Regions from separate parts of the Streptomyces sp. NPDC034043 genome, predicted to be linked through region 2. Evidence: riboswitches for the same ligand, from Rfam matches in the RefSeq annotation. Region 2 holds a riboswitch; each other region holds the start of a gene.
What was found. Region 2 has a riboswitch for cobalamin ahead of ACZ51S_RS13730 (ribonucleoside-diphosphate reductase subunit alpha). Riboswitches for the same ligand answer to the same signal wherever they lie in the genome.
Positions count from the first base shown of each region.

Region 1: another riboswitch for cobalamin. It lies ahead of ACZ51S_RS18140 (ABC transporter substrate-binding protein); the one in region 2 lies ahead of ACZ51S_RS13730 (ribonucleoside-diphosphate reductase subunit alpha).
Region 3: another riboswitch for cobalamin. It lies ahead of ACZ51S_RS24885 (energy-coupling factor ABC transporter permease); the one in region 2 lies ahead of ACZ51S_RS13730 (ribonucleoside-diphosphate reductase subunit alpha).

Region 1 covers NZ_JBVISF010000006.1:395,680-403,373, reverse strand. Annotated here, with positions in the region: gene ACZ51S_RS18175 (NAD(P)H-dependent amine dehydrogenase family protein) at 1-483, shown strand, start outside; gene ACZ51S_RS18170 (carboxymuconolactone decarboxylase family protein) at 480-959, shown strand; gene ACZ51S_RS18165 (GMC oxidoreductase) at 1,032-2,687, opposite strand; gene ACZ51S_RS18160 (DUF4352 domain-containing protein) at 2,813-3,271, opposite strand; tRNA gene ACZ51S_RS18155 (tRNA-Trp) at 3,403-3,476, shown strand; gene ACZ51S_RS18150 (hypothetical protein) at 4,094-4,627, shown strand; gene ACZ51S_RS18145 (hypothetical protein) at 4,624-5,094, shown strand; cobalamin riboswitch at 5,222-5,358, shown strand; gene ACZ51S_RS18140 (ABC transporter substrate-binding protein) at 5,394-6,383, shown strand; gene ACZ51S_RS18135 (FecCD family ABC transporter permease) at 6,392-7,420, shown strand; gene ACZ51S_RS18130 (ABC transporter ATP-binding protein) at 7,417-7,694, shown strand, end outside.
Region 2 covers NZ_JBVISF010000004.1:523,244-530,937, reverse strand. Annotated here, with positions in the region: gene ACZ51S_RS13750 (GntR family transcriptional regulator) at 1-139, shown strand, start outside; gene ACZ51S_RS13745 (carbon starvation CstA family protein) at 270-2,522, shown strand; gene ACZ51S_RS13740 (YbdD/YjiX family protein) at 2,519-2,716, shown strand; partial or broken gene ACZ51S_RS13735 (GNAT family N-acetyltransferase) at 2,831-3,337, shown strand; adenosylcobalamin-variant (AdoCbl-variant) riboswitch at 3,402-3,478, shown strand; gene ACZ51S_RS13730 (ribonucleoside-diphosphate reductase subunit alpha) at 3,636-6,029, shown strand; gene ACZ51S_RS13725 (ribonucleotide-diphosphate reductase subunit beta) at 6,029-7,045, shown strand; gene ACZ51S_RS13720 (hypothetical protein) at 7,183-7,392, opposite strand; gene ACZ51S_RS13715 (helix-turn-helix domain-containing protein) at 7,475-7,694, shown strand, end outside.
Region 3 covers NZ_JBVISF010000011.1:84,227-91,920, forward strand. Annotated here, with positions in the region: gene gcvT (glycine cleavage system aminomethyltransferase GcvT) at 1-84, shown strand, start outside; gene gcvH (glycine cleavage system protein GcvH) at 163-543, shown strand; gene glyA (serine hydroxymethyltransferase) at 559-1,815, shown strand; gene ACZ51S_RS24870 (L-serine ammonia-lyase) at 2,149-3,531, shown strand; gene ACZ51S_RS24875 (SsgA family sporulation/cell division regulator) at 3,731-4,141, shown strand; gene ACZ51S_RS24880 (AMIN-like domain-containing (lipo)protein) at 4,227-4,739, shown strand; cobalamin riboswitch at 4,855-5,078, shown strand; gene ACZ51S_RS24885 (energy-coupling factor ABC transporter permease) at 5,108-5,806, shown strand; gene ACZ51S_RS24890 (energy-coupling factor ABC transporter substrate-binding protein) at 5,806-6,159, shown strand; gene cbiQ (cobalt ECF transporter T component CbiQ) at 6,163-6,912, shown strand; gene ACZ51S_RS24900 (ATP-binding cassette domain-containing protein) at 6,903-7,694, shown strand, end outside.

The DNA of each region.
Region 1 (7,694 bases), on a different contig from region 2:
ATGATCTGGGGCGGCCAGATCCGGATGATGGCCCGCGCCCTCGGCGCCGAACTCGACGAGATACGCGAGACCTCCGACCGCCGCGCCCTCGACACCACGGTGAGCACCCCGTCCATGGGCGAGTTCGAGGCGGGAACCCAGGGCGCCATCCGCTTCGAGGTCCAGGGCATCGTCGGCGGCGAACCCCGCATCGTCATCGAACACGTCACCCGCATCCACGCCTCCTGCGCCCCCGACTGGCCCGCCCCGCCCGACGGCGGCGCCGGAGCCCACCGGGTGGTCATCGAGGGCCGCCCGCGCATCGAGGTGACCGTCGAGGCCACCGACGAGGGCGAGAACCGCTCGGCGGGCGGGAACGCCACCGCCGTCGGACGGCTGGTGGGTGCCATCGACTGGCTCGTGGCCGCCGAACCCGGACTCTACGACGCCCTCGACGTCCCGCTGCGGCCCGCAGTCGGCAGACTCGGAAGGAAACAGCCATGAGGATCGACATACCCGAGGGACAGCACCCGATCGAGTACGTCTGGGGCGACATGGTCCCCGGCATCGGCATGGCCGCCGCCAATTTCTCCCTCTCCGTCTACGCCCACACCACCCTGGGCCTGCGCGAGTTCGAGGCGGCGCGGCTGCGCATCGCGCAGATCAACGGGTGCGTCTTCTGCCTCGACTGGCGCACCGAGCGGGACGGGCAGAAGGTCGAGGAGGAGTTCGCCGACGCCGTCACCGCATGGCGCACCACCAAGGCCTTCGACGACCGCACCCGCCTCGCCGCCGAATACGCCGAACGCTACGCCCTGGACCACCACAACCTCGACGAGGAGTTCTGGGAGCGGATGACCGCGCACTACAGCCAGCTGGAGATCGTGGAACTGAGCATGAGCATCGGCTCCTGGCTCGCCTTCGGCCGGCTCAACCACGTACTGGGCCTCGACAGCGTCTGCGTGCTGCCGGGCGGCTGAACGGTGACGCCCCGGCCACCGCACGGCCCGGGGCCGCCCGGTGGATCCGGACGGCCCCGGGGCGCGGCCTCCTCAGAGGTCCGTCGCGATGATCCTCTCGATGTTCCGCTCGGCGAGGGCCGTGATCGTCACGAACGGGTTGACGCTGGTGTTGCCGGGGATCAGCGCTCCGTCGATGACGTACAGGCCCGGGTGCCCGTGCAGCCGGCCGTAGTTGTCGGTGGCCCTGTTCAGTACCGCGCCGCCCAGCGGGTGGTACGTCAGGTGGTCGCCCCAGACCCTGTGGGTGCCGAAGAGGTCGGTGCGGTAGATCGTCCCCTCCTTGGCGTTGATCCGGTCGAAGATGCTCCTGGCCATGTCGATGGACGGCTGCTTCCAGGCCGTCTGCCAGTCCAGCTCGACCTTCCCGGCCGCCGCGTTCCACGAGAACCGCGCGCGGTGCGGGTTCTTGGTGATGGAGAGGTAGAAGGACGCGTACGTCTCGATCCCCGTCGGCAGCGGGGCCACCTCGGCGAAGGCGCCGCCCGCGTCCCAGTTGTCGATGCCGCCGCAGGGGATGGAGGCCTGCACCTTCCCCGTCGGGTCCCACATGTGGTTGGCGCGGCCGCACATGACGTTCCCGTTGTCGCCCCATCCCCTGCCCACCTCGTCGTTCAGGTGCGGCAGGGCGCCCGTGGCCTTCAGCCGGACCAGCAGCTTGCTGGTCCCGACACTGCCGGCCGCGAAGAACACCCGGTCGGCGGTGACCGTCTTGGTGGCGACGACGTCCCCGGTGGTGCCGAGCTGCTCCATGACGACCGTGTAGCCGCCACCGTCCGAGGGGGAGACGGTGGTGACCCGGTGCAGGGGCGAGATGGTGACCCTCCCGGTCGCCCTGGCGGCGGCCAGGTAGGTCTGCTGGAGGGACTTCTTGCCCGCGTTGTTGCCGTAGAGGATCTCCCCGTCGAGGGCGGACTTGGGAACGGTGCCGGCCACCTCCCGCTCCATGTAGTCCCAGTCGTAGACGTCGGGGACGAAGACGAAGGGGAAGCCGGAGCGCTGGGCGTGCTTGCGGCCGACGCGGGCGTACTGGTAGCAGGCGACCGTCTCGAACCAGTCCGGGTCGATGAGTCCCACCCCGAGCCCGGCGTTGGCCCGCGGATAGTAGGTGCGGTACATCTCCTCGGCGTCCACCGAGGGGAGGACGGCGGCGAAGTTCTGCCGCCTGGGGGTCACGGCCATGCCGCCGTTGACCAGCGAGCCGCCGCCGACGCCACGGCCCTGGTAGACGGTGATCCCGCCCATCTCCTCGGCATCGAGGATGCCCGTGTACCGGGGGACGTCCTTGTCGATGGGGAAGCCGAGGAAATTACTCAGCGGTGCCTTGGTCCTGGTGCGCAGCCAGTACGAGCGGTAGTCGGGCCTGGTGGTGTTGGCGAAGATCTTGCCGTCGCTGCCGGGGGTGTCCCAGGCCATGCCCATCTCGGCCATGTGCACGGGGACACCGGCCTGGGCGAGCCGCAGCGCGGCGACGGAGCCGCCGTAACCGGTGCCGATCACGAGGACCGGGAGGTGCGCCCCGGATGCGAGGGGCGTGGGGACGGGGGCGGTGGCCGTGGCCGGTTCGGCATGGGCGGGGGGCGTGTTGACCGCGAGGGCGGCCGCTCCGAGAATAGAACCAGTTCCAGCGATGAATCCGCGGCGGGAAACACCCCTGGACACCTTGCTGTTCAGGCTTCTGTCACTCATGTGACGTTCCTCACTCTCGATGGAGTGGGAACAAGTTCTACTGGCGAACGCCTGCTAAGTCACTACACGCGTCGCGGTAACTTCCGGCCGGTTCCGGCCCGTTGGCGGCCGCGGCGCCCCGAGGCTCAGGGCAGGCTCCAGTGGCCCACGTTGTTGCCCAGCCCCGCGTCCAGTGCGAACTGCACCGCGGCGAGGCGGGCGTCCTCGGGGAGCCGGAAGGTGACGAACCCCGAGGCCGAACCACCGGGAGGCAGGGTGAGGGTGCCGGGAAGGCTCGGCCCGGCGCCGGTCGCGGTGCTGGAGCCGGTGAACCGCTGCCCTTCGGCGTCGAGGAGGTGCGCGGCCGGCGCGGGGGAGTCCTCGTACGGCACCGTCCCGGTGTTCTCCAGGCGCAGCTCCACGGCGACCAGCCGGTCCGCGTCCACACGGCCCGCGGGGTCGACGACCCGGGTCAGCGTGACGTCGAGCCGCTCCCCGGGCCGGTTCCCGTCGAGGGGGACGGTCTCCCCGGACCCGTCGGGCCCGGCGCCGACCAGCAGGAGCACGAGCAGGGGCCCCAGCAGCCGCCCCGCACGGTGGCGCACGACTCCTCCTCCACTCCGTGTACCCGCCCCCTCCCCGCCCACGATCCTCCGCCGGCCCCGCTCCCGCCACCGGCGACACGGAATATGGATTGGATCTTCCGCCCGCTTCGTGGCAGGCTTGGCGCCACCAAAGGGGTATAGCTCAGCTGGTCAGAGCGCTGGTCTCCAAAACCAGATGTCGTAGGTTCGAATCCTGCTACCCCTGCCGAGCCGGACCCCGGGAGATCACTCCCGGGGTCCGTTTTGTCTTCCCCGTGGGGGTTGCCTGGGGGAAGCCCGGTGCGGCGCGGGCCGCTCAGGGGGTGCCCGCCGATATCCGCCTTCCCCGGGGGCTCGGGGTGGACGCCGCGCCGGCCTGGACCGCCTCGGCCGCCCTGGTCGCGGTGGCACTGTGGCAAGCCGTGGTTCAGGGATGCCGAGCCCCGGCGTCGGCTGGTGTGGCGTGGCCACCGGCGTGGAGGGTTAAGCGGCAGTCGAACCCCGACGCCCCCCGTCCCTCGCCCCCACCCGGCAGGCCGGATCGTGAAATCGGGCGATGTGTCCCTCAACATGGCGCTAACGCAGGCGAGTTGGGGGCTACTGAGGTCGATGATCCTCAATTCTTCCTCAGAAGAACGCTTCGGTTTCCCCGTTCCTCTACCGGCGCGGCTACGGTCTTGGCGCAGGGGCCGCCTCGCTGACCTGATGGTGGCCCCACGAAAAATTAGACATGGGGGAATTATGCGTTTTACGGTGCGTGGGACCGTCGGACCGGTCTTCGCTTTGGCTCTACTGGGGGGAATGGCCTCCCCGGCTCATGCGGCAGGCGATGAGTCGCAGCCCGTGACCTCGGTCGAGGTCGTGGAGGAGGCTGCCCCCGAGGACAATTCGCTGGAGCACCTGCCGGAGACGTCGACCAACTCGGAGTCCGGCACGCAGGCGTGTGACAACCCTCGCCGCACATGGTTCGAGATCCCCTCGAAGACCGGAATCCACATGCCGGCCAAGTTCGCCGGCACGTCCTTCAAGGACGGTCCGGGAGGCACCATGGTGGTCAGGGTGGAGAGGTCGGGCAAGGTCCTCCGGGAGGTCAGCGCGGGCGGTGAGGTCGAGGTCAGTGGCATCGTCGCCAAGGCCAAGGTCTCCATCACGGCGAAGATCGGCACCGAGGTCGGGATCACCGTGGGGCACGAGTACCGCAGGAACGTGACCAGCGGCAAGTACGGCCACCTCCAGTACGGCTCCTGGGGGTACGCCGTGAAGTGGGCCAAGTACGAGACCAGTGCGGACCGGTGTGGCAAGAAGCTCATCAAGAGCGGCACCGCGAACCTGCCCACCTCGGAGGTCGGCTGGAAGTACTGGGAAACGAGCTCGTGACCGTTCCTCGCAGGCCGCTGACCGTGGCGGCGGCCCTCGCTGTCGCATCCTTCCTGGCGGCCGGCTGCGGTAGCGAGAGCGCGCCACCGTCGGGCAGTCCGACGAGCGTGCGGTCATCCGCGGGGGAGACCGAGGAAGCCCAGGGCAGTAGAGCCAAGGGCCTGTTGGAGAAAATCCATCCCGATTCTCCCGAGTTCGTGGAATCCGGCATGGAAAGGGTCCGGGACGGCGTTCACTCTCGCTCTTCGCTCGCGAAGGGAAAGACGTACAAGGTCGCCGTAGCCTGTGTCGGCACAGGCGCCGTCGACATGAAAGTCGGTGAAAAGGGGGCGGAGTCCATTCCCTGTGACGGAGTATCGGTGAGCCGACGGGTCGAGGATTCTCCGGAAGAACTGCCCGTCGACATCACTGCGGCTTCCGGAGCCACGGGAATGGTCGCCTGGCAGATCACCGCCGCTTCCTCCTGACGGCGATGCTTCAATGGTTCCTGCTCACCGCCAGAATCGGTGGGCAGGAACCATTTCCCGTTCGCGGCCGCTGAGCCCGGCAATTGCGCGCTGCGCGGAGACCCTTTCCGGGGGCGAACACCGCGTCTGGCAGACTGGCACGGTTGTCCCGGCGGTGCAGGACAGGAAACCGGTGCGAATCCGGTGCGGTCCCGCCACTGTGACCGGCCGCCGCGTCCGCGCGACGGCCGGGAGTCAGACACTGACGCACCGCCTCTTCACTTCGACCGGGGACGAGGATCCCCCGGAGAGGCCTCATCATGTCGCGTGTCCGCGCCGCCGTGCGCTCCTTCCTGCCGCTCGCTCTCGTCGTGCCGCTCACCGCCTGCGGCGGTCCGCCCGGGGCGGAGCGGCCCGGGCCCGGTGCGCACGCCGCGCCCGGGTTCCCGTACGCCGTGACCAACTGCGGCGTCAGCACCACCTATCAGGCGCCGCCCGAACGCGCCGTCACCATGAACCAGCACGCCACCGAGATCATGCTGGCCCTCGGACTCCAGGACCGGATGGCCGGCACCGCGTATCTCGACGACTCCGTGCTGCCCGCCTACCGGCCCGCCTACGACAAGATCAAGGTGCTGGCCAAGGAGTACCCCTCGAAGGAGGTGCTCCTCGGGGCCAACCCCGACTTCGTCTACGGCGGTTACGCCAGCGCCTTCGACAAGGGGCAGGGCCGGGACCGCGAAGGGCTGGCCAAGGCCGGCATCAACTCGCGGCTGAGCGTGGAGTACTGCACCCAGGGCCCGGTCGGGCTCGAACAGCTGAAGACCGAGATCACCGAAGTCGCCCGGACCTTCGGCGTGCCCGAGCGCGGCGCGGCCCTCGTCCAGGACGAGCAGCGCCGCGTCGACGCCGTCACCGCCCGTGTGAAGGACAGGCCCCGGCCGTCCGTCTTCGTCTACGACTCCGGGGAGGCCTCCGCCTTCACCTCCGGCGGCAACGGCATAGGCAACGAGATCGTCTCCCTGGCCGGGGGGACGAACGTGTTCGCCGACCTCAAGGACACCTTCGGCGACGTGCCGTGGGAGAAGGTCATCGAGCGCGGTCCCGAGGTCATCCTCATCTACGACTACGGCGGCACCACCGTGGAGGCCAAGAAGCAGCGCCTGCTGAACGATCCGGCGCTCGCTCGGGTTCCCGCCGTCAGGGACCGCCGGTTCGTCGTCCTGCCGCTCTCCTCGGCCGTGCTCGGGGTCCGCGTCGCCGACGCCGTCGAGTCCCTGGGCCGCCAGCTGCACCCCGACGCCGCGTGAGCCGGGGCGTGAGGGGGCGCCGCACCGTCGGTGTCCTGGTGCTCCTCGCCGCCGCGCTCGCCGCGGCGGCCGTGGCGGGGCTCGCCCTGGGACCCGTACGGATCGCCCCCGGTGAGGTCGTCGGCATCGTCCTCCGCGGCCCCGGGATGCCCGGCGCCTTCCCCTCCATCGTGTGGGACGTGCGGATGCCGCGCGTGCTGCTCGGGGCCGTCGTCGGGGCCGGGCTCGCGGTCTCCGGCGCCGTGCTCCAGGCCCTCGTACGCAACCCGCTCGCCGATCCGTTCCTCCTCGGGGCCTCCTCCGGAGCCTCGGCGGGAGCGGTGCTGGTCATCGTGTCCGGTGCGGGCGCAGCCGGACTCGCGGGCGGGCTCGGGCTGCCGGCCGCCGCGTTCGCGGGCTCGACGGTGGCGCTCGTCGCCGTCTACGCCATGGCCGGGCGCGGCGGCACCATGAGCACCGGGCGGCTGATCCTGGCCGGGGTCGCCGTGCAGTACGTCCTGTCCGCGCTGACCAGCCTGGTCCTCGTGCTGTCCGCGCACCCCGACCAGATCCGTACCGCCCTGTTCTGGACCCTGGGCGGCCTCGGCGGGGCCCGCTGGGAGGAACTGGCCCTGCCGGCCGCCGCGCTGCTCGCCGGCACCGGCCTGCTCCTCGCGCTGGCCCGGCCGCTGGACCTGCTGCTGGCGGGGGAGGAGGGAGCCCGCACGCTCGGCCTGGACACCGGACGCTTCCGTGCCGCCGTGTTCGTGCTCTCCTCCCTCGTCATCGGGGTGCTCGTCGCCTACAGCGGGGCGATCGGCTTCGTCGGGCTGATGGTCCCCCACGCCGCCCGGATGGCGGTCGGCGCCGGCCACCGGGCCGTGCTCCCGGTCGCCGCGCTGGCCGGCGCGGTCTTCCTGGTCCTGGCCGACCTGGTCGCCCGTACGGCGGCGGCTCCCGAGGAGATCCCGGTCGGGGTGGTCACCGCACTGCTGGGCGGCCCGTTCTTCCTGTGGATGCTGCGCCGGACGGGCCGGTCCGAGGCGGTGGCCGGATGACCGGCGGACCGGCGGAACTCGCCGTCGAGGCCCTTCGTTACGAGGTGGACGGGCACACCCTGCTGCACGGGGTCGACCTCACCGCCCGCCCCGGTGAGACGGTCGGTGTCGTCGGGCCGAACGGCAGCGGCAAGACCACCCTGCTGCGCTGCGTCTACGGCGCCCTGCGGCCCACCGCCGGCCGGGTGCTGCTCGACGGGGCCGATGCCGCGGCGCTCGGCGTCAAGGAGCGCGCCCGGCGGGTGGCGGTGGTCCCGCAGGACGCCACCGGCAC
Region 2 (7,694 bases):
CACGGACGTGGGCCTGCCGATGCTGATGCTCTCGCGGCACTCCCTCGACGCCGATGGAGAACCGGTCGAATGGGTGCGATCGGTATATCGCGGCGACCGTTACAAGTTCGTTGCCCGTCTCCGGCGACCTGCCACGTGATCACTGGTTGACTGCCCTTCCACCTGGGGTGGACGCTCGTACCGCTATGCGGACGGGGGCTTACATCCACGGGTGGGACCCCCGTAGATTCCCTGCGCTCACGCAGATGATCAACGAGGGGACGAGGATCATGCCGGAACCGGAAGCAACAGGTACGGACGGGGCTCCGACAGCGGGAGGAGCGGCGGGTCCACGCCCCGGCACGGATTCGCCCTCGCCCTCGGGGAGGCCCTCTCCGCGGTCCGTGGCGATCTGGGTGGGCGTGGCCCTCGTCGGCGCCCTCGGGTGGGGCGTACTGGCGCTCTCCCGCGGTGAGGAGATCTCCGCCGCCTGGCTGCTCGCCGCCGCGCTGGGCTCGTACGCCATCGCCTACCGCTTCTACGCGCGCTTCATCGCCGACCGCGTACTGAAGGTCGACAAGACGCGGGCCACCCCCGCCGAACGCCTCGACAACGGTGTCGACTTCCATCCCACCGACCGGCGCGTGCTCTTCGGCCACCACTTCGCCGCCGTCGCCGGCGCCGGGCCCCTGGTCGGCCCGGTCCTCGCCGCGCAGATGGGCTACCTGCCGGGCACCATCTGGATCGTCGCGGGCGTCATCTTCGCCGGCGCCGTCCAGGACATGGTGACCCTGTTCTTCTCCACCCGGCGCGACGGCCGTTCGCTCGGCCAGATGGCCCGGGACGAGATCGGCCCCGTCGGCGGGGCCGCCGCCCTGATAGCCGTGTTCGTCATCATGGTCATCCTGCTGGCGGTGCTCGCGCTGGTCATCGTCAACGCGCTGGCGCACTCCCCCTGGGGCGTCTTCTCCATCGGCATGACCATCCCGATCGCCCTCTTCATGGGCGTCTACCTGCGCGTCCTGCGCCCGGGCCGGGTCACCGAAGTCTCCTTCATCGGCGTCGCGCTGCTGCTGCTCGCGATCGTCGCCGGCGGCTGGGTCGCCGAGTCCTCCTGGGCTGACACCTTCACCCTGGAGAAGGAGACGCTGGTCATCTGGATGGTCGTGTACGGCTTCGTCGCCTCGGTGCTGCCGGTGTGGCTGCTGCTCGCGCCCCGCGACTACCTGTCCACCTTCATGAAGGTCGGCACCATCGCGCTGATGGCGATCGGCGTGGTCCTCGCGATGCCGACGCTGAAGATGCCCTCGGTCACCGACTTCGCCTCGCGCGGCGACGGCCCGGTCTTCGCCGGGGCGATGTTCCCCTTCGTCTTCATCACCATCGCCTGCGGGGCCCTGTCCGGTTTCCACTCGCTGGTCGCCTCGGGCACCACCCCGAAGATGATCCAGAAGGAGACCCAGGTCCGGATCATCGGCTACGGCGCCATGCTCACCGAGTCCTTCGTCGCCGTCATGGCGGTGATCGCGGCGTGCATCATCGAGCCCGGCCTGTTCTTCGCGGTCAACTCCCCCGGCGGCGTGGTCGGCACCACCGTCCAGAGCGCCTCGGAGGCGGTGACCAACCTCGGCTTCGCCATCAGCCCGGAGGCCCTCGCGCAGGCCGCGAAGGACGTGGAGGAGGCCAGCCTGCTGTCCCGTACGGGCGGTGCGCCGACCTTCGCGCTCGGCATGTCGGAGATCTTCTCGGCGGTGGTCGGCGGCACCGCGATGAAGGCCTTCTGGTACCACTTCGCCATCATGTTCGAGGCCCTGTTCATCCTGACCACCGTCGACGCGGGCACCCGCGTCGGCCGGTTCATGCTCCAGGACACCCTCGGCAACGTCCACAAGTCCTTCAGGAACGTCAGCTGGAAGCCGGGCGTGTGGCTCGCGAGCGCCGTCGTGGTCGGCGGCTGGGGCTACTTCCTGTGGGTCGGCGTGAAGGACCCGCTGGGCGGCATCAACCAGCTCTTCCCGCTGTTCGGCATCGCGAACCAGCTGCTCGCGGCGGTCGCGCTGGCCGTCTGCACCACGCTGCTGGTCAAGTCCGGGCGGCTCAAGTGGGCCTGGGTCACGGCCGTTCCGCTGGCCTGGGACGTGGCCGTCACGCTCACGGCGAGCTACCAGAAGGTCTTCTCCGACGACGTGAAGGTCGGCTTCTTCGCGCAGCGCGACAAGTACCAGACCGGCATCGACGCCGGGAAGGTGCTCCCGCCCGCCAAGAACATGGACGACATGCACACCGTGGTCACCAACGCGACGGTCGACGGGGTCCTGTCGGCGCTGTTCGCGGTCCTGATCATCATCGTGCTGGCGGACGCGGCCCGGACCTGCCTCAAGGCCATCGCCCACCCCGAGTCCGTCCGCCTCTCCGAGGTGCCGTGGACCGAGTCGAAGATCATCGCCCCGGCCGGGCTCATCGCCACGGCCGAGGAGAAGGCCGAGCTCGCGGCCGCCGGCCTCGACGGGCGCGGCAGCCCGGCCAAGGAACCGGTCGCGTGAGCCGGGTGCGCGGGGCGCTGGCGAAGGCCCGGTTCTTCGTACGGGAGTTCTCCGGCGAGGCCGCGTACGACCGTTACGTCGCGCACGCCCGCTCGCACGACCCGGACGCCGAGGTCATGACCCGGCGCGCCTTCGAGCGGGCCCGTACCGACGCCCGCGAGGCGGACCCCCGGGAGGGCTTCCGCTGCTGCTGAGGGCACCCGTGCCCGCGAAGGGCCCCGCCGTCCCGCACCGGGACGGCGGGGCCCTTCGGCGCGTCCGGCACACCTCCCGCGACGACGGCGCCGGGCAGCCGGCAGGCGTGGCGCACACTCGGGGGCATGGACTTCGACATCAGAACCGCCAGGGCGGACGAGTGCGAGCGGCTGGGCGAGATCACCGGCGCGGCCTACACCGGGGACGGGCTGCTCGACCAGAACGAGGACGACACCTACCTGAACGCGCTGCGCGACGTGGCCGGGCGGGCCGGCGAAGGCGAGGTGCTGGTCGCCGTGCGGGACGGCCGGCTGCTCGGCGGCGTGACGTTCGCCGCACCCGGGAGCCGGCTCGCGGACGTGGCCGGGCCGCAGGAGGCGGAGTTCCGGATGCTCGCGGTGGCTCCCGAGGCGCGCCGGCAGGGGGTCGGGGAGGCCCTCGTACGGGCCTGCGCCGAGCGGGCCCGGGCCCTGGGGCTCACGGCGCTGGTGCTGTCCACGCAGCCGGCCATGCCGGGCGCCCGGCGGATCTACGAGCGAATGGGTTTCGTCCGCACTCCGGAGCTCGACTGGTCGCCGTTCCCGGCCCTGACGCTGCTGACCTACCGTCTGGAGCTGTAGCCGCACCGACACAACATGTGGGGGGTCGCGCATCGGTGGCCCCCCACATGTATGCTCATCCTCGCTGTCGCCGCAGGGGAATCCGGTGTGAATCCGGAACTGTCCCGCAACGGTATGACAAGTCCGAGGACCTGCCGACAGTGCGCCCGGGTCGACCGAACCGGGTGCCGACACGTCCGGGCTTCGCGGTTGGGCCGGTGGACGCCGTGCGGTGAGTACGCGATACCGTCGCGCCCGCACGCGCCTCCCCCTGCCCCGATCCGCCGATGACCGGGCCGAGCGAGGGAGAGCTCCCGCCGTGACCATCGCGCCTTCCGCACCGCGCGCCGAGTCCGTTTCTGGCGACACCACCGAAGGCCCGGGGGCCGCGCTGCTGCGTACTCTCACCGAGCTGACCGCCGACCTCCCCGACACCGACCCCGGCCGGGTCGCCGCCGCCGCGCTGCGCGGACGCAGCTCCGCGGCCGACGAGGCCGAGCTGCGCGGGCTGGCCACCGAGGCCGCGGCGGGCCTGATCTCCGAGGACCCGGCCTACTCCCGCCTCGCCGCCCGCCTGCTGACGCTGGCCGTGGCCGACGAGGCCGCCGGCCAGGGCGCCACCTCCTTCGCCGAGTCCGTCGCCGTCGGCCACCGCGAGGGCCTGATCGCCGACCGGACCGCCGAGTTCGTCGCCGCCCACGCCGGCCGGCTGAACGCGCTGGTCGAGCACGCGCTCGCCGACGGCGCGGACGACCGCTTCGGCTTCTTCGGCCTGCGCACCCTGCACAGCCGCTACCTGCTGCGGCACCCGCACACCCGCCAGGTGATCGAGACCCCGCAGTACTTCATGCTGCGCGTGGCCTGCGGTCTCGCCGAGGACGAGAGCGTCCAGGCCGTCGAGGAAGTGGCCTCGCTCTACCGGCTGATGAGCCGCCTCGACTACCTGCCGTCCTCCCCCACGCTCTTCAACTCCGGCACCCGCCACCCGCAGATGTCCTCCTGCTACCTGCTGGACTCCCCGCTGGACGAGCTGGACTCGATCTACGACCGCTACCACCAGGTGGCCCGCCTCTCCAAGCACGCCGGCGGCATCGGCCTCTCGTACTCCCGCATCCGCGCCCGCGGTTCGCTGATCCGCGGCACCAACGGCCACTCCAACGGCATCGTGCCGTTCCTGAAGACCCTCGACGCCTCCGTCGCCGCCGTGAACCAGGGCGGGCGCCGCAAGGGCGCCGCGGCCGTCTACCTGGAGACCTGGCACGCGGACATCGAGGAGTTCCTGGAACTGCGCGACAACACCGGCGAGGACCAGCGCCGCACGCACAACCTCAACCTCGCGCACTGGATCCCGGACGAGTTCATGCGCCGCGTGAACGCCGACGCCGACTGGTCGCTGTTCTCCCCGGCCGACGTCCCCGAGCTGGTGGACCTGTACGGCGACGAGTTCGACGCCGCCTACCTCAAGGCGGAGGCGGCGGGCCTCGCGAAGAAGACCATGCCGGCCCGCGACCTGTACGGCCGCATGATGCGCACGCTCGCGCAGACCGGCCAGGGCTGGATGACCTTCAAGGACGCCTCGAACCGGACCGCGAACCAGACCGCGCTGCCCGGCACCGTCGTCCACTCCTCCAACCTCTGCACCGAGATCATCGAGGTCACCAACGACGGCGAGACCGCCGTCTGCAACCTCGGCTCGGTCAACCTCGGCGCGTTCGTCGCCGACGGCCGGATGGACTGGGAGCGCCTGGACGAGACCGTCCGCACGGCCGTGACCTTCCTCGACCGCGTCGTCGACATCAACTTCTACCCGACCGAGCAGGCCGGCCGGTCCAACGCCAGGTGGCGTCCGGTGGGCCTGGGCGCCATGGGCCTCCAGGACGTCTTCTTCAAGCTGCGCCTGCCCTTCGACTCCGCCGAGGCGAAGGCCCTGTCCACGCGGATCTCCGAGCGGATCATGCTGGCCGCGTACGAGGCCTCCTGCGACCTCGCCGAGCGCAGCGGCCCGCTCCCGGCCTGGGCCGAGACCCGTACCGCCCAGGGCGTCCTGCACCCCGACCACTACGACGTCGAGCCCACCTGGCCCGAGCGCTGGGACGCCCTGCGCGCCCGGATCGCGAAGACCGGCATGCGCAACTCGCTGCTCCTCGCCATCGCCCCGACGGCCACCATCGCCTCGATCGCGGGCGTGTACGAGTGCATCGAGCCGCAGGTCTCCAACCTCTTCAAGCGCGAGACGCTCAGCGGCGAGTTCCTCCAGGTCAACGCCTACCTGGTGGAGGACCTCAAGGAGCTCGGGGTGTGGGACGCGCAGACCCGCGAGGCGCTGCGCGACTCCTCCGGCTCCGTCCAGGGCTTCGGCTGGATCCCGGCGGAGATCCGCGAGCTGTACCGCACGGCGTGGGAGATCCCGCAGCGCGGCCTGATCGACATGGCGGCGGCCCGTACCCCGTACCTGGACCAGAGCCAGTCGCTCAACCTGTTCCTGGAGACGCCCACCATCGGCAAGCTCAGCTCGATGTACGCGTACGCCTGGAAGCAGGGCCTGAAGACCACGTACTACCTGCGCTCCCGCCCGGCGACGAAGATCGCCCGCGCCGCGTCCGGCGCCGCCGCCGTCCCGGCCGCCGCCGCCACGCCCCTCCCGCAGGCCCTCGACGCCGAGGCGCTGGCCTGCTCCCTTGAGAACCCCGAGTCCTGCGAGGCCTGCCAGTAATGAGCTCCAACGACCAGAAGAACCTTCTCGACCCGGGCTTCGAGCTGACGCTGCGTCCGATGCGCTACCCGGACTTCTACGAGCGCTACCGGGACGCGATCAAGAACACCTGGACGGTGGAGGAGGTCGACCTCCACTCCGACGTCGCGGACCTCGCGAAGCTGACGCCCTCCGAGCAGCACATGATCGGCCGTCTGGTGGCGTTCTTCGCTACGGGCGACTCGATCGTCGCGAACAACCTGGTGCTGACGCTGTACAAGCACATCAACTCCCCGGAGGCGCGCCTGTACCTGTCGCGCCAGCTGTTCGAGGAGGCCGTGCACGTCCAGTTCTACCTGACGCTGCTCGACACCTACCTGCCCGATCCCGACGACCGCGCGGCGGCCTTCGACGCGGTGGAGAACATCCCCTCCATCCGTGAGAAGGCGCAGTTCTGCTTCAAGTGGATGGACTCGGTCGAGAAGATCGACCGGCTGGAGACGGCCGCCGACCGGCGCCGTTTCCTGCTGAACCTGATCTGCTTCGCCGCGTGCATCGAGGGCCTGTTCTTCTACGGCGCCTTCGCGTACGTGTACTGGTTCCGCTCGCGCGGCCTGCTGCACGGGCTGGCGACGGGCACCAACTGGGTCTTCCGCGACGAGACCATGCACATGAACTTCGCCTTCGAGGTCGTGGACACCGTCCGCAAGGAGGAGCCGGAGCTCTTCGACGACGCCCTCCAGCAGCAGGTCACCGACATGCTGAAGGAGGCCGTCGAGGCGGAGCTGCAGTTCGGCCGGGACCTGTGCGGTGACGGCCTGCCGGGCATGAACACCGAGTCGATGCGCGAGTACCTGGAGTGCGTCGCCGACCAGCGCCTGGTCCGCCTCGGCTTCCCGCCGGTGTACGGCTCGCAGAACCCGTTCTCCTTCATGGAGCTCCAGGGCGTCCAGGAGCTGACGAACTTCTTCGAGCGCCGCCCGTCGGCCTACCAGGTCGCGGTCGAGGGCACCGTCGACCTGGACGAGGACTTCTAGGCCGCGGTCGCAGCCCGCTTCGGCCCCGCCCGTGGTTCACGGGCGGGGCCGTTCCGCGTCCGGGCGCGGGCGTCAGCCGCTGCTTCTCGCGGGTCAGCTTGGCGGTCGCCTGGGCGGTCTTGCCCTGCGAGGGGCAGTCAGTGCGCCACGCGGCCCCGGCGCCACGCGGCGGACCGGGTTCCGGCCCGGCGGGGACCGGCCGCCGTCCGGCGCGGCGCCGGCTCCGGGCGGGCCGCCGCGGTGAGCTGGCGGTCGGTGCGGCGCTCGTGCAGGGCCCCGTGCAGGGCGGGGGCGAGGAGCAGGGTGGCCACGGCGAGGACGGTGAGGTAGTCGAGGAACGTGTTCATGACTCAAAGATCGTCGGTACCGCCGGAACCGGACAGTGGCAGGACTGTCATGGAAGAGCGAATTACTGCCACACTGGGGTCCATGCTGAAGAACGTGGCGGTGGCCTTCGTCGACGGAGTGGCGCCCTTCGAGTTCGGGATCTTCTGCGAGGTCTTCGGGATCGACCGGAGCGAGCAGGGGCTGCCCGTGTACGACTTCGCGGTGTGCGCGGCCGAGGAAGGGCCGCTGACCATGGCGGACGTCGGTTTCACCATCGCGCCGGCGCACGGGCTGGAGCGGCTGGAGGAGGCCGATCTGATCT
Region 3 (7,694 bases), on a different contig from region 2:
ACCTCCGGCGTCGGCGTCGACATTCGCGGTACGCATGAGCCCTACGAGGTCGTGGCCCTGCCCTTCTACAAGCGGCAGAAGTAGCCCTCGTACCGGCTCCACCGTCTCAGCCCGCAAGACCACCGTTCGTATCCACCTCCCCGCATCCAGGAGAATCAGGTCATGAGCAACCCCCAGCAGCTGCGTTACACCAAGGAGCACGAGTGGCTGTCGGCCGCCGAGGACGGCGTCGCGACGGTCGGCATCACGGAGTTCGCCGCCAACGCGCTCGGTGACGTCGTCTACGCCCAGCTCCCCGCGGTCGGCGACACCGTCACCGAGGGCGAGACCTGTGGCGAGCTGGAGTCGACCAAGTCGGTCAGCGACCTGTACTCCCCCGTCTCCGGTGAGATCGTCGAGTTCAACCAGGACGTCGTGGACGACCCGGCCCTGGTGAACTCCGCTCCCTTCGAGGGTGGCTGGCTGTTCAAGGTGCGCCTGTCGGAGGAGCCGAAGGACGCGCTCTCCTTCGACGAGTACACCGCCCTCACCGCCGGTAACTGACCCCAGGGGATCCTGATGTCCGTTCTGAACACCCCTCTCCACGAGCTCGACCCCGACGTCGCCGCCGCCGTCGACGCCGAGCTCGTGCGCCAGCAGTCGACCCTGGAAATGATCGCGTCGGAGAACTTCGCTCCGGTCGCCGTCATGGAGGCCCAGGGCTCGGTCCTGACCAACAAGTACGCCGAGGGCTACCCCGGCCGCCGCTACTACGGCGGCTGCGAGCACGTCGACGTGGTCGAGCAGATCGCGATCGACCGCATCAAGGCGCTGTTCGGCGCCGAGGCCGCGAACGTCCAGCCGCACTCGGGTGCGCAGGCCAACGCCGCCGCGATGTTCGCGCTGCTGAAGCCGGGCGACACGATCATGGGCCTGAACCTGGCCCACGGCGGTCACCTGACCCACGGCATGAAGATCAACTTCTCCGGCAAGCTCTACAACGTGGTCCCGTACCACGTCGACGAGACCGGACAGGTGGACATGGCCGAGGTCGAGCGCCTCGCCAAGGAGTCCAAGCCGCAGCTGATCGTCGCCGGCTGGTCCGCCTACCCGCGCCAGCTGGACTTCGCCGCGTTCCGCCGGATCGCGGACGAGGTCGGCGCGTACCTGATGGTCGACATGGCCCACTTCGCGGGTCTGGTCGCCGCGGGCCTGCACCCGAACCCGGTCCCGCACGCCCACGTCGTCACCACCACCACGCACAAGACCCTCGGCGGTCCGCGCGGCGGTGTCATCCTGTCGACGCAGGAGCTGGCCAAGAAGATCAACTCCGCGGTCTTCCCGGGCCAGCAGGGCGGACCGCTGGAGCACGTGATCGCGGCCAAGGCCGTCTCCTTCAAGGTCGCGGCCTCGCCGGAGTTCAAGGAGCGCCAGGAGCGCACCCTGGAGGGCGCGAGGATCCTCGCCGCCCGCCTGGTGCAGGACGACGTCAAGGCCGTGGGCGTGGACGTCCTCACGGGCGGCACCGACGTGCACCTGGTCCTGGTCGACCTGCGCGACTCCGAGCTGGACGGCCAGCAGGCCGAGGACCGCCTCCACGAGGTCGGCATCACGGTCAACCGGAACGCCATCCCGAACGACCCGCGGCCCCCGATGGTGACCTCGGGCCTGCGGATCGGTACGCCGGCCCTGGCGACCCGCGGCTTCGACGCCGAGGCCTTCACCGAGGTCGCCGAGATCATCGCGCAGGCGCTGAAGCCGGACTACGACGCCGCCGACCTCAAGGCGCGCGTCTCGGCCCTGGCCGCGAAGTTCCCGCTGTACCCGTCGCTCTAAGGACGGCCCTGGGGGCCCGGCCGTGTTCTCGCACAGGGCCGGGCCCCTTTTCACGGCCCGAACCGCCACCGGGCCCCGGCCAGGCGGCCCGCCCGGCCGGGCGTCCGTCCCGGGCGGCCGAGGCCGAAATCACTCCGGGCAACGCCCCGGCGCGGGGACCGACCCCCGCATGAACGACGTACGCTGCTATAGCAGGGCAAGGGCGCCCACCGGCGCTCTTTGCCCAAACCTCCGCAAAGTCCGCCCATCCGTCGGCTGCCCCCGCTACCCCCGCAGGCAGCTGGACGGGTCGTTGTTTCCCCGTCACAGCGGGGAGGTTCCGGGAGTCCGCCAGTGGCCATCTCCGTTTTCGATCTCTTCTCGATCGGCATCGGTCCTTCCAGCTCGCACACGGTCGGTCCCATGCGCGCGGCGCGCATGTTCGTGACGCGGCTGAAGAAGGACGGCGCCCTCGCCCAGACCGCCTCCGTCCGGGCGGAGCTCTTCGGCTCCCTCGGCGCGACCGGCCACGGGCACGGCACGCCCAAGGCGGTCCTGCTCGGCCTGGAGGGCCACTCCCCCCGCACCGTGGACGTCGAGAGCGCCGACGACGAGGTGGAGCGCATCCGCAAGAGCGGCAAGCTGCGTCTGCTGGGTGCGGAAATAGGCGGTGCCCACGAGATCGACTTCGACGAGCCGAACCAGCTGATCCTGCACCGCCGCCGCTCCCTGCCCTACCACGCGAACGGCATGACTCTCTTCGCGTACGACGCCTCCGGCGCCCCGCTGCTGGAGAAGACCTACTACTCGGTCGGCGGCGGCTTCGTCGTGGACGAGGACGCGGTCGGCGAGGACCGGATCAAGCTCGACGACACCGTGCTGAGGTACCCCTTCCGCTCGGGCGACGAGATGCTGCGCCTGGCCAACGAGACCGGTCTGTCGATCTCCTCCCTGATGCTGGAGAACGAGAAGGCCTGGCGCACGGAGGAGGAGATCCGCGAGGGCCTGCTGGAGATCTGGCGCGTCATGCAGTCCTGCGTCTCGCGCGGCATGTCCCGCGAGGGCATCCTGCCGGGCGGGCTGCGCGTCAAGCGCCGGGCCGCCTCCACGGCGCGCCAGCTGCGCACCGAGGGCGACCCGATGATGCACCGCAGCGAGTGGACGACGATCTACGCGATGGCCGTCAACGAGGAGAACGCGGCGGGCGGGCGCGTGGTGACCGCTCCCACGAACGGCGCGGCGGGCGTGCTGCCGGCGGTCCTGCACTACTACGTGAACTTCGTGCCCGGCGCGGACGAGGACGGCGTGGTCCGCTTCCTGCTCGCCGCGGGCGCGATCGGCATGCTCTTCAAGGAGAACGCCTCGATCTCCGGCGCCGAGGTCGGCTGCCAGGGCGAGGTCGGCTCCGCCTGCTCGATGGCGGCGGGCGCCCTCGCCGAGGTCCTGGGCGGCACCCCCGAGCAGGTCGAGAACGCCGCCGAGATCGGCATGGAGCACAACCTCGGCCTGACCTGCGACCCGGTCGGCGGCCTCGTCCAGATCCCCTGCATCGAGCGCAACGGCATGGCCGCCGTCAAGGCCGTCACCGCGGCGAAGATGGCGATGCGCGGGGACGGCAGCCACAAGGTCTCCCTCGACAAGGTCATCAAGACCATGAAGGAGACGGGTGCCGACATGAAGGTCAAGTACAAGGAGACGGCGCGCGGCGGGCTCGCGGTCAACGTGATCGAGTGCTGACCCGATAAGGACCTCCCGGCGGGCGTCCGGACCGGGGTCCGGACCGGGGTGCGGACCGGGGTGCGGACCGGGTCGTGGCCGAAAAGGGGCCGTGCGGCCCGGTCCCTCGGGACCTTCGGCCCCGGAGCGCGCCCACGGGCGGCGATAGCGTGCGGGGAGGGGCGCCGGACGACCCCCGCACGACGAGAGGCAGCCGCCGATGGCCATCATCACCGACCACCGACTCCTCCCGCTGCGGCTGGAAGCCGCCCCCCTGAGCGTGCCCCTGACCGGCCGCTTCGTCTACCGCACGGACCGCCCGTACGAGGTGGCCGTCGACCTCCGGGGCGCCGGGGCCCACCTCGCCCGCTGGGTGTTCGCGCGCGAGCTGCTGCTCGACGGGCAGCACGCGCCCACCGGCGAGGGCGACGTACAGGTGTGGCCCCGCTGGAGCGGCTCGGAGCCGCGCGTCCTGCTCGGCTTCGGCAACGGCGAGCGGGGCTGCGTGGTCTCCGCCCGCGCCAGGGACGTGCGCGCGCTGTGCCGGCGGATGACGGAGCTGGTGCCGCGCGGGCAGGAACGGCGCCACTACGACCTGGACGCGCAGCTGAGCGCGCTGCTGGCGTACTGAGGCGCGGCGCGCGGAACCGCGCGCGGCCCGGCGGTGTCCTAGGAGATGACAGGCAGTCCCCGTCTCACGGAACCGGGGAGACATCATGCGTCACCCGCACCGCCGCCGGATCGTGGCCCTGGCCACGGGCGCCCTGCTCACCGCCGGGCTCGCGCTCTCCACGTCACCGGCCTCCGCCGCCACCACGTCCACCCGCACCCAGACCCCGCTCGTCGTCAACGCGCGCTGGGGCGGGCACTGCACGTTCGACCGGATCGTGATCGACCTCCAGGGGTACGTCCCCCCGGTCACCGTCACTCCCGTGTCCCAGCTGGTCTACGACGGGTCCGGCAAGCCCGTGCCGCTGGCCGGGAAGTACTTCCTGGAGATCCGGCTGCACCCCGCCGCCGCCCACGACGACGCGGGGCAGAACGTCTACCAGGGGCCCAAGCTCCAGAAGATCTACCTCAGCAAGCTCAAGGGCATCGCCCTGACCGGCGACTTCGAGGGGTACGTGACCTTCGGCGCCGCCTTCGACACCCAGCCGTTCTACAGCACCTCCGTCCTGCACTCGCCCGAGCGGTTCGTGCTGGACATCGCGCACCCGAACACCTGCTGACCCGAGCGGGTACGGACGGCGGGCCCGGGACGCGTGACGTCCCGGGCCCGCCGTCATATCAGGGGGACGGCCGCCGGTGTCCGGGGGTCCGGGTTGTGACGGTCCGTGCGGACGACTAGGGTCATCGGGCCTTGGTGTTCGGGAAACCGGTGGAAAACCGGTGCGGCCCTCGCCACTGTAATCGGGAAGTCCGGCTCCAATCCTCCCTGACGCCGTCCGGGAGGCGCCCCCAGCGGGCAGGCCACTGGGCCCACGCGGGAGACCGCACGGGCCCGGGAAGGCGGAGCCCGGGCATCATGACCCGTGAGCCAGGAGACCGGCCGAGGCGCGTCGTCCATCCACGAGGTGCTGGAGAGGTCTCCCAACTCATGCATATCGCCGAGGGGTTCCTGCCCCCTTTGCACGCGGCCGCCTGGGGCGCCGCGTCCGCCCCCTTCGTCGTCCACGGGGTCCGGGCCCTGACCCGCGAGGTGAAGGCGAACCCGGAGAGCACGCTGCTGCTCGGGGCGTCCGGTGCGTTCACGTTCGTCCTGTCCGCCCTGAAGATCCCTTCCGTGACCGGAAGTTGCTCGCACCCGACGGGGACGGGGCTCGGAGCCATCCTCTTCCGTCCGCCGGTCATGGCGGTGCTCGGCACGATCACCCTGCTCTTCCAGGCGCTGCTGCTGGCCCACGGCGGGCTCACCACGCTGGGCGCCAACGTGTTCTCGATGGCCGTCGCCGGGCCCTGGGCGGGCTACGGCGCCTACCGGCTGCTGCGCAGGTCCGGCCTGCCGCTGATGGTGGCCGTCTTCTTCGGCGCGTTCTTCGCCGACCTGATCACCTACTGCGTGACCTCCGTCCAGCTGGCGCTGGCCTTCCCCGACCCGGCGAGCGGCTTCCTGGGCTCCCTGGAGAAGTTCGCGGGCATCTTCGCGCTCACCCAGATCCCCCTCGCCGTGAGCGAGGGCCTGCTGACCGTGCTCGTGATGCGGCTGCTGATGCAGTCCAGCGCGGCGGACCTGGTCCGGCTCGGGATCACGAAGCTGACCGGCGGCAAGCGGACCGAGCAGGGGGCGGCACTCTGATGACCAGGAACACGAAGATCAACACCCTGCTGCTGCTCCTGGTGGCGGCACTGGCCGTGATCCCGCTCGCGCTGGGGCTGGGCGAGGGCAAGGAGGAGCCGTTCGCCGGCGCCGACGCCCAGGCGGAGGCGGCCATCACGGAGCTGAAGCCGGACTACGAGCCCTGGTTCTCCCCGCTGTACGAACCCCCCTCGGGCGACATCGAGTCGGCGCTGTTCGCGCTCCAGGCGGCGCTCGGCGCGGGCGTCCTCGCCTACTACTTCGGAGTCCGCAAGGGCCGGCGCCAGGGCGCCGCACAGGCCCTCGCCGAGGCCGTGGCGGCCGAGAAGACCCGCACCACCCCGGAGCCGTAGGCGGTGCTGCCGATCGACGTGGCGGCCCACTCCAGCCGCTGGCGGGGCCGCCACCCCCTGGAGAAGGCCCTGCTGGGGCTCGGGCTCACGGTCACCGCCGTGTGCCTGCCGCCCTGGCCCGGCGGGCCGCTGGTCGCCGCCGCGACCCTGGCCGTGCTGCTCGGGCCCGCCGGGGTGCCCGGGCGGCAGCTGTGGCGGGCCTTCCGGGTCCCGCTCGGGTTCTGCGTGACCGGGGCGCTGCCGCTGATGGTGTCGGTGGGCGGCCCCGACGGCTTCCTCGCCCTGGCCCCGGACGGGCCCCGGCACGCGGCCGAGCTGCTGCTGCGCACCTCCGCGGCCTCGCTCGGGGTGCTGCTGTTCGCCTTCACCACACCGGTCTCGGACGTGCTGCCCCGGCTGGTGCGGGCCGGGGTGCCCGCGCCCGTGGTGGACGTGGCCCTGGTCATGTACCGGATCGGCTTCCTGCTGCTGGACTCGATGGCCCAGGTGCGCCGCGCCCAGGCGGCCCGGCTCGGGCAGACGAGCCGGGCCGCGGTGTGGCGTTCGCTGGCCGGGCTCGCGGCGACCTCGTTCGTCCGGGCCTTCGACCGCGCCGCCCGGCTCCAGCAGGGGCTGGCGGGGCGCGGCTACGACGGTGCGCTGCGGGTGCTCGTACCCGACGCGGCGCTGTCCCGGCGGTTCCTGACGGGGTCCGCCGCCCTGCTGGCCGCCCTGGTCGCGGGGACCCTCGTACTGAAGGAGCTGTGGCTGTGACCCCGTTGGTGGAGCTGGTCGGCGCGGGTTACGCGTACGAGGACGGCCCGGCCGTGCTGTCCGGGGTGGACTTCGCCATCGCCGAGGGCCGGGCGCTGGTGCTGCTGGGCCGCAACGGCAGCGGCAAGACCACGCTGATGCGGCTGCTGAGCGGCGGGCTGCGGCCCGGCACGGGGGCGCTGCGCCTCGACGGCGCGGAGGTGGCGTACGACCGCAAGGGCCTGGTCCGGCTGCGGACCTCGGTGCAGCTGGTGGTGCAGGACCCGGACGACCAGCTCTTCGCCGCCTCCGTCGGGCAGGACGTGTCCTTCGGCCCGATGAACCTGGGACTGCCGGCCGCGGAGGTCCGCGAGCGGGTGGACGCCGCCCTGGCCGCGCTGGACATCACCGCGCTGCGGGACCGCCCGACGCACCTGCTGTCGTACGGGCAGCGCAAGCGCGCGGCGATCGCGGGCGCGGTGGCGATGGCCCCGCGGGTGCTGATCCTGGACGAGCCGACCGCCGGGCTCGACCCGGACGGGCAGGAACGCCTCCTGGACGTCCTCGCGGGGCTGCGCGCGACCGGCACCACGGTGGTCATGGCCACCCACGACGTGGACCTCGCGGTCCGCTGGGCCGACGACGCGGCCGTGCTGACCCCGGCCGGGATCCGTACGGGCCCCGCCGGGGAGCTGCTGTCGGACCCGGAGCTGCTGGCGTCGGCGGGCCTGCGTCAGGCCTGGGCGCCGGCGGTGACGGCCGTGCTGCGCGCGCACGGCCTGCTGGCGGCGGGCGTGCCCGGT